2 regions of the Vibrio sp. B1Z05 genome follow, and region 1 is predicted to be linked to the other one. Evidence: riboswitches for the same ligand, from Rfam matches in the RefSeq annotation. Region 1 holds a riboswitch; the other holds the start of a gene.
What was found. A riboswitch is a leader RNA that binds a small molecule or an ion and turns the genes downstream of it on or off. The one in region 1 is predicted to bind thiamine pyrophosphate.

Region 1 (4,669 bases):
TCCTTGTAGTGAACCTGAATTTTGCATTTTAGGGAATATGTTTCCCGGCAAGAATGGTTATGTTGCGGTGCCAGATTATCCTCTGACGCAAAATGGCGGACAAGATCGTGCCTCTTATATTTGGCCAAGAGGCTATGTGCTGAAATCCAATGGTTGCTACGCGTTTTATATTAATGAAGCAACTAAAGGCGTTTATTATTCTGGTTCCATTGTCGAAGGTTGTTAAGCTTGGAGGTTGAGCGGTTAAACTCTGGCGACTAGTAATACCTAACCATGATTACCACCGATTAAAACCCCACAAAACAAGCTACAAACCAATTACACTAAGACCCCACAAATGCAACAAGGTGACTAACCTCCGATATTTGCAAATCTGCCCTGTTGTGCAATTTATTTCCTATACAGATCATAAAAAGTACATAGCAACAAACGTACTATGAGGGCAGTCATTAGCATAAAGGAGTGGTTATGTTTTATGTGCACATGTTGTTACTTTTAGCCGTTATATTTGTCGGGATCCGCTATGGCGGTATTGCGTTTGGCTTGCTTGGCGGATTGGGCGTTTCTGTTCTCAGTTTTGTATTTGGTATTGCGCCGGGTCAACCGCCTATCGGGGTCATGCTGATCATCCTTGCTGTAGTTGCCGCATCCGCCACACTTGAAGCCACTGGAGGCCTCAAATTATTGGTTAAATATGCTGAGATCCTGCTAAGGAAACACCCTTCAAAAGTGGTCTTTTTAGGGCCGTTATGTACCTATTTCTTAACGGTATTGGTCGGCACAGGTCACTCCGTCTACCCTCTATTACCAGTAATATACGATGTCAGTATAAAGCGTGGTATTCGCCCTGAAAGACCGATGGCTATCTCAACCGTCGCCTCTCAAATGGGTATTACCGCTAGCCCTATTGCGGCGGCAGCGGCGGTAGTTATGGCAACAGCGGCAAGTAATAATCTGGATATTACCTTAGGTCAGGTATTGCTAGTCACTATTCCTGCAACGCTTACAGGCGTTCTTTTAGCCGCCACTTGGAGCCTTAAGCGCGGTAAAGATCTTAGCGAAGACCCTGAGTTTTTAGAGCGTTGTAAAGATCCTCAATTTAAAGCGCAACTTATCGATACCAGTGAAACAAGCACCCACACAAAAGGGGCACACGAAGACAAACAAGCAAAACGAGGCTTAACCGTATTCTTGCTTGGTATCCTCACTGTAATTTGTATTGCGATGTTTGGTAAAGATATTGGCTTGCTACCAAAAGGGGTCAGCACCTCAACTGCGCTCCAATTTTTGATGTTGTCAGTAGGCGCTATCATTTTGCTTACCACCAATGTTGACCCGAAAAAAATCGTAAAAACTAACGTCTTTATCGCAGGAATGAGTGCGGTCATCATCATCTTTGGTATTGCCTGGATGAGTGACACCATCATTGCGCACAATAAACCATATATCATTGGTTTGGTTGAAGATATCGTGCAAACACATCCGTGGACCTTTGCCATTGCGATGTATGCATCATCTGTGTTTTTGAAGAGTCAAGCGGCCGTGCTCACCATCATGTTGCCGCTTGGCTTTGCGTTAGGGATCCCAGCCGAAGTGCTTATTGGCGTGCTACCCGCTTGTTACGCTTACTACTTTTTCCCATTTTACCCATCCGATCTGGCGGCCATCACCTTTGACCGTTCAGGGACAACTCAGATAGGTAAATATATTCTCAACCATAGCTTTTTAATTCCAGGCTTCATTGGTGTGATTAGTGCAACCGCTATTGGCTATGCATTATCCATCGGCATTTTGCCTCTTTGGTTGTGGGCGATAGTGGTTGGCGGACTTGCTTTTGCGGTAAACGGTTATATGAATCGTCTTAGCTCAAAAACATTGGAGCTAGCGTAATAGCGATGCATTAAAAAACGCACTTAACTAGTGCGAGACACAGCAAAACGGATACTCCATAACAAGAAAACCCGAGAGCTAACTAAGCTCTCGGGTTTTTTATGTATTATTAGAGCACTGAGTGATTTCTCGTTGTCTTTACAAGAGCTTATCTGCGTTTTCCTATTCTAATTAACTCTCTTCTCACACAATCTATATGCACTTGATTTCTTTTAATGGTGCATCTTTCATTCACTCAATAAGACTCGTATACTACAAATCACTTGTCGGAGTGCCATAAGGCTGAGACCGTTAACTCGGGATCCGTTGAACCTGATCAGGCTAATACCTGCGAAGGGAACAAGAGTAGAGATTTTATCAACACAGATCTCTATCCCCAGATCACAACTTTATCTAAGCTGTGTTCTTTCTTGTTGCGTCAAATCCGCCAAGCATTTTATACCAATCACTATGATTAAATGATCAGAAATAGCGCAGAGTAAACGCTTGATAGTAACGCTAGATTTTTGAGTAACTCGTTGTTCTAAAATCAAAATTCACAGTGTCACCGTCATGAGTTTTGACCCGCTAGACTGATTAGTTAACGACTGCAATTGGTGTTATTACCTTTAATTATTGGAAAATGCTATGTCGAACCGTAAACAAACTAGGCTAGAAGCGAAACGATTTATTGATTCACTGTCTGTCCAGCCCTACCCCAATTCAAATAAACGCTACATTCAAGGTTCACACCCGGCGATACAAGTGCCAGTGCGTGAAATTTCCCTAGCCGATAGTTTGGTAGGCGGAAGTAAAGAATCCCCTATCTATCAAACCAACGAGCCTATTCACGTTTATGATACCTCGGGGGTGTACACCGACCCTGAGCACACTATTGATTTATATAACGGCTTACCAAAACTAAGAGAGCAATGGATAACCCAACGTCAAGATACCGAATATCTTGATGGTGTAAGCTCCAGTTACACCAAAACTCGTTTAGAAGATGACACCTTAGATGAGCTTCGCTATGGAAACCTACCTAAAGTCCGCCAAGCAAAAGCGGGCAATTGCGTCACCCAGCTGCACTACGCTCGTCAAGGCATTATCACACCAGAAATGGAGTATATTGCGATTAGGGAAAATATGGGGCGTCAAAAATTTGCTGACGAGCAGCTAAATCATCAACATGCAGGGCAACATTTTGGGGCAAACTTGCCTAAAGAAATCACCCCCGAGTTTGTGCGCCGAGAAGTAGCAGAAGGACGCGCTATTATTCCGTCCAACATCAACCACCCAGAAGCAGAGCCTATGATCATTGGTCGTAACTTCTTGGTTAAGGTTAATGCTAATATCGGTAACTCTTCGGTAAGTTCATCTATCGAGGAAGAAGTTGAGAAGCTGGTGTGGTCTACCCGCTGGGGCGCAGATACAGTGATGGATTTGTCCACAGGCCGAAATATCCATGAAACGCGCGAATGGATTTTGCGTAATAGCCCAGTGCCGATAGGTACCGTTCCTATGTATCAAGCGTTGGAAAAAGTAAACGGCGTCGCCGAAAACCTCAACTGGGAAGTGATGCGCGATACTTTGATTGAGCAAGCAGAACAAGGCGTTGATTACTTTACGATTCATGCCGGTTTGTTGCTACGCCACGTGCCGATGACCGCCAAACGTGTCACCGGCATTGTTTCGCGCGGCGGTTCTATTATTGCTAAGTGGTGTCTGGCCCATCATCAAGAAAGCTTCTTATATACTCATTTTCGTGAAATCTGTGAAATCTGCGCCAAATATGATGTTAGCTTATCTTTAGGAGACGGACTTCGCCCAGGTTCAATCGCCGATGCCAATGATGAAGCGCAATTTGCCGAACTGCGCACACTAGGCGAGCTCACCAAAGTGGCGTGGGAATATGACGTGCAGGTGATCATCGAAGGTCCGGGACATATCCCGATGCATATGATCAAAGAAAACATGCAAGAGCAATTAGAGCATTGCCACGAAGCGCCATTTTATACGCTTGGCCCTTTAACCACCGATATTGCACCGGGTTATGACCACATTACATCGGGCATTGGAGCGGCATTAATTGGTTGGTATGGCTGCGCAATGCTTTGCTATGTCACGCCCAAAGAGCATTTAGGCTTACCGAATAAAGAAGACGTAAAAACGGGGCTTATTACCTACAAATTAGCCGCGCACGCAGCCGACCTTGCCAAAGGTCATCCGGGCGCGCAAATTCGTGATAATGCCTTGTCAAAAGCACGCTTTGAATTCCGCTGGGAAGACCAATTTAATCTTTCATTAGATCCTGAAACAGCCCGCTCTTTTCACGATGAAACGCTTCCACAAGAATCTGGAAAAGTCGCTCATTTCTGCTCAATGTGCGGCCCTAAATTCTGCTCAATGAAGATTTCACAAGAAGTGCGAGAATATGCCAAAGACTCTAAACAAGTTGCCCTAGATTCCGCTCTAGAAATCAAAATGCTAGACAACCCGCTCGAAGGAATGCGCCAAAAATCCCAAGAGTTCCTAGACTCCGGCTCCGAACTCTACCACCCTGGGGTCAGGTCTTGAAATTTGCAGCCAAAAGCTAATTTAAATTAAACAGCCCTAATTCATCCCCAGTGACAAATCATCACTGGGGATGCGGCTTTTATTACAGCGTTAACGATAAGTTCAGACCAATACCCGCCTGAGTTTCATCTGCATAAGAGCCTGCAATATCAATATGCACAACATCAAACGGACTTAGACCAATACCAGCGGTAATGCTGTCTTTAAAGTTTCCTTCCAAATC
Region 2 (4,669 bases), on a different replicon from region 1:
TAGCCAAACCACAGCATCAAAATAGGCGCAATGGCAAATACAGGAATGGCTTGTGAGGCAATCAAAATAGGTAATAACCAGCGGCGCAAAGGTTCAAACAGCAACATTTGCAGCGCAAACATTAGCCCCATACTTAACCCTAAAATCAAACCTAAGATGATTTCTTGGGAAGTAATAATCGTGTGTTGCCACAATACATCACTGCGCGTACCTAGGCGGTTAAACACTGCCGCAGGCTCTGGCAAAATAAAACTAGGTAAATCAAAAAACGTTACCACGGCTTGCCAAATGCCCAGCACTACTAAGCACGAAACCACCAAGCGAAACACCATAGACGAATTGGCTTTCACGCGACTGGTTAAGCCTTGTTGAACCACGACAGGTTTACTCACCTCGGCCTCCTAATTGCTCAATAATGCTTTGTTGCAGTTGCGCCATTTCCGCGCTAATAAGACGAGGGGCATCCCCGGCAGGCACGGCTACGGTTTCTACATTTTCAGAGGATTGCATCAAATAAATGCGGTCGCTTAAACGAAGCGCTTCTTGAGGATCGTGAGTGATCAACACTACGGTTTTTCCCGCTAACATTTCGCAGGCCAGATCTTGCAAGCGATAGCGCGTTACCGCATCTAGCGCCGAAAATGGTTCGTCCATCAAAACGATGGGCTTGTCTTGCATTAGTGTGCGCGCAAGGGCCACGCGCTGCTTCATGCCGCCGGATAGCTGCCTTGGGTATACTTGCTCTTGTCCCGACAAACCCAGCTTATCTAGCAAAGCACTGGCTTGCTGTTTTCGTTGTGCCTGTTGTGGTTTGGTCAGTTTTGTAGAAGCGAATCGGTCACTAAAGCAGACGTTATCTATTACCGTCAGCCACGGCATTAACAAGTCTTGTTGCGCCATATAAGCGATGGACTCTGACAACGGATTGGCAAAACTGCTGTGGATCGTACCGCTCCAATGCACGTTGTCAGGTAACAATCCCGCCATAAGGCGCAATAGACTGGTTTTGCCACAGCCACTTTTACCTAACACACTGCTCCAACTGCCTTGTTTAAAGGTCAAATTGAGCTGGCTAAATAACGGAGCATCGGCATCAGCAAACTGCAAACTGCCGTTATTAATCACTATGCCTTGCGCGTTCGGTTCAACAACCGGATGAACACTATCTTGAGAAGAATGACTTTGCATGAGTCGATTACTTGGTGCTTAGTGCGTAGAAGTGATGTACAGGACCGTGTCCTTTACCAATATGAAGTTCATCGGCATGCGCAATTGCGTTAGAAATATATTCTTTCCCTAACGAAACCGACTCAATTAAATCCCCTGTTTGCGCCAAATACGAAGCGATCGCCGATGATAAAGTGCAGCCCGTGCCGTGAGTGTTTTGTGTGTTAATGCGCTCTACGGTAAAGGTTTCAACTTTATCAGCGCTGATGAGTAGATCAGTACTGGTTGATTCACTTTCTAAGTGGCCGCCTTTAAGCAACACTGCTTTGCAATCTAACGCGCGCAGATCTTCTATCATCGCCTTCATTTGCAATTCAGTCGTCGGTAACTCTTGATTTAACAAGGTGGCCGCTTCGGGTAAATTAGGCGTAATCACATCAGCAAGTGGCAGTAGCTGAGTCTTTAGAGTTGCAATGGCCGATTGTTGCAGTAATAAATCGCCACTCGTCGCCACCATCACAGGATCAACTACGAGGTATTTAGGTTGGTATTGTTTTAGCTTTTTCACCACAGCTTCAATCAGCGCCGCTTCGGCTAACATGCCTACTTTTACCGCCACCACGTCTAAATCGGTGAATACCGCATCCAGTTGTTGTTCAATAAACTCGGCAGAAATCGGCAAGATACCACTCACACCTTGGGTGTTTTGCGCAGTTAACGCGGTAATCACCGAACAAGCATAACTTCCTGTGGCAGAGATGGCTTTAATATCGGCTTGAATACCTGCACCGCCACCGCTGTCAGAGCCAGCAATAGTAAGGACGATAGGTGTTTTATTTGTTTGAGGCACGAAGACATTTCCTTTTCGTTAGACGAACGAAACCAATGCCTACTGCGCTAGAAAAGTTGAGATCTATAGCTAGAGTGGCGATTAGTTCCCTACGTCAGCACTAACTGAATCAGGTTCAACGGGTTCGCTATTGCGATCTCAGCCTATTGGCTCCCCGACTAATACGATGCAGCGATACTATCAGAGTCCCTATGGTGAGGGAACCCGAAATAAAAGAAATTCAGAGCCTTGACAGTAAATGCCCTGTCTTGACATAAATGATGGTCTCTTGTTCGACGTACGGAAAGTGTTGGCTCATGTGCGGACTGCGCATCCAAGTGAGTTTTGGATAATGACCAAACTCATCTCTAAACTCTCCACTGAGCACCAAAATCTCTTCACCACCAAAATGAGAATGTGGTTGGAACCGCTCACCCTTGGGCCATTTGACCAATGCTATATGTTCGTGTTCAAAATCATGTAAAGGCATCACTTGCAATCCGCCTACTCCGGCATGCCACTGCGCATTGTGGGTATCAATGCGCACTGTAAGCCTATCTCGAGCATCAAACTGATTGAGCTTTACCAATAATACGCATCCTTCTTTACTAAAAGGGGCATGTTGACTTGCAGGAGGATTGCGAAGATAGGTGCCTTGCGGATAATCACCAAATTCATCAGAAAATACCCCCTCGAGTACCAAAATTTCTTCACCCAAGGGATGTCGATGCGTAGCAAAATGCGATCCTGGCTCATATTTGACGATGGAGGTAACGTGCCCAGACTCTTTTGCTTCGCGCTCTAACGGCTTTCGGCTAACGCCTAGCGCCGGACTACTCACCCATGCCATGTTTTCGGTATTTATTACCACTGTTTGGCTAACATCCATATTCAACATAATCAATATTCTCGTGTTAATAGACAAGGCTATTGTAAGAATAGTTGGCAACTCGTTATTAGATAGTTGATAAGTTCGTGCTATACGACCTCAAAGTAATGAAAAATGAGTTTTAATTACACCTTTCATGTTTTAGCTCAACAAAATCATTACGATAGCGACTTGCTATTTTTAAAATCTATATTCCCAACCATTGTCATCATGCTTGTAATTTGATGTTATCCAGACCAATCTAATAGCCCCGCGTGATAAAAATGTTAAACCTAATAACCCTAGAACATGGTAGCGGTGGAAAAAAAATGCAGTCTCTTATCCATGAGCTGTTTCTACACCACTTCGATAATGAGCAGCTTAACTCTCAAGAAGATCAGGCCAGAATTCCATTCGATACCCTTATTGCGCAAGGCGATCGTTTAGCCTTTACCACCGACAGTTTTGTGATTGACCCTATTTTCTTTCCCGGTGGCAATATTGGCAAACTCGCCGTATGCGGCACGGTGAACGATCTCGCCGTTGGTGGCGCCATTCCCAAATACCTGAGTGTCGGCTTTATTCTTGAAGAAGGACTCCCTATTCAAGACTTAGAACAGATCGTCATCGCAATGGCACAAACCGCGAAAGAAGCAGGAGTCACCATAGTAACTGGTGACACTAAAGTGGTCGCTAAAGGCGCTTGCGATAAAATCTTTATTAACACCAGCGGTATCGGTGTTATTCCAAAACCTCTGCAAATTGGTGCTCGCCAAATAAAAGCCGGTGACAAAATCATCGTCAACGGCACCTTAGGCGATCACGCTGTCGCTATCTTACAAGCGAGAAATGAACTGGCTTTGTCTGGTTCTATCAAAAGCGATTGCGCGCCACTGAATTTATTAACCCAACCTTTGCTGGCTCAACCTGGTGTACACGCTATGCGTGATGCCACCCGTGGCGGCGTAGCGGCGGTATGTAATGAAATCGCCGACATGACCAAACTGGGCATGCTCATCAAAGAAACGGCATTACCCCTGCACCCAGAAGTGACTGCAGTGTCTGAAATATTAGGGTTAGACCCATTATTAATGGCGAATGAAGGAAAGGCCGTCATTTTTGTAGAGAGAGCAGAAGCCGACGCTCTATTGGCACACCTGCGCACCCTACCGTATAGCGACAACGCCGCCATTATCGGTGAGGTTGTCGATTCTGTTGAAGGGGTGTTCATTGAAAGTCTTTATGGCGCACGCAAAAAACTATTAATGCCCACTGGCGAGCAACTTCCTCGCATCTGTTAATTTTTCTCACTTTTCAAGGATCTAAATGTAATGAAAAAACTACTTGTTAGCCTGATGTTGTTACCTATCACCTCTTTCGCGCACGATACAGGATTTATCCATAGCCACACTACAGGCCCTATGAGCTTCTCGACCATCGCTCTTGCCGCGCTGCTTTTCTGCTTCTTATACAAAAAACTGTAATCATTCGGAGAGCGAGATGTTTAATTATCAAGCGCTAATGGATTTATGTAAAAAAAGATTAGATAAACTGTCAAAAATGCCGGCTTTAAAATCCACGCCTCTGGTGGACAATATCGAGCAATCTGGCATTAATCGCCGTGAGTTTATGAAATGGTCATCCCTCACCGCCGCCGCTCTCGCCTTACCTATGGAATTTACTCCAATGGTGGCAAAAGCGGCTGAGCTTGCAGACCGTGTGCCTTTGGTTTGGTTACATTTAGCCGAATGTACCGGATGTTCAGAATCACTACTGCGCGCCGATACTCCAAGCCTCGACACCCT

Region 2: linked by a shared signal. The riboswitch ahead of thiD (bifunctional hydroxymethylpyrimidine kinase/phosphomethylpyrimidine kinase) and the one ahead of thiC (phosphomethylpyrimidine synthase ThiC) in region 1 are both predicted to bind thiamine pyrophosphate.

The regions. Positions count from the first base shown of each region.
Region 1 is NZ_CP130463.1:840,173-844,841, reverse strand. Features, by position in the region: gene QV280_RS03950 (type II secretion system protein) at 1-226, shown strand, start outside; gene QV280_RS03945 (anaerobic C4-dicarboxylate transporter) at 469-1,890, shown strand; TPP riboswitch at 2,148-2,246, shown strand; gene thiC (phosphomethylpyrimidine synthase ThiC) at 2,518-4,446, shown strand; gene QV280_RS03935 (conjugal transfer protein TraF) at 4,529-4,669, opposite strand, start outside.
Region 2 is NZ_CP130464.1:610,635-615,303, forward strand. Features, by position in the region: partial or broken gene QV280_RS15605 (ABC transporter permease) at 1-323, opposite strand, end outside; gene QV280_RS15610 (ABC transporter ATP-binding protein) at 385-1,188, opposite strand; gene thiD (bifunctional hydroxymethylpyrimidine kinase/phosphomethylpyrimidine kinase) at 1,196-2,017, opposite strand; TPP riboswitch at 2,087-2,184, opposite strand; gene QV280_RS15620 (cupin domain-containing protein) at 2,238-2,894, opposite strand; gene hypE (hydrogenase expression/formation protein HypE) at 3,149-4,165, shown strand; gene QV280_RS15630 (hypothetical protein) at 4,196-4,348, shown strand; gene QV280_RS15635 (hydrogenase small subunit) at 4,365-4,669, shown strand, end outside.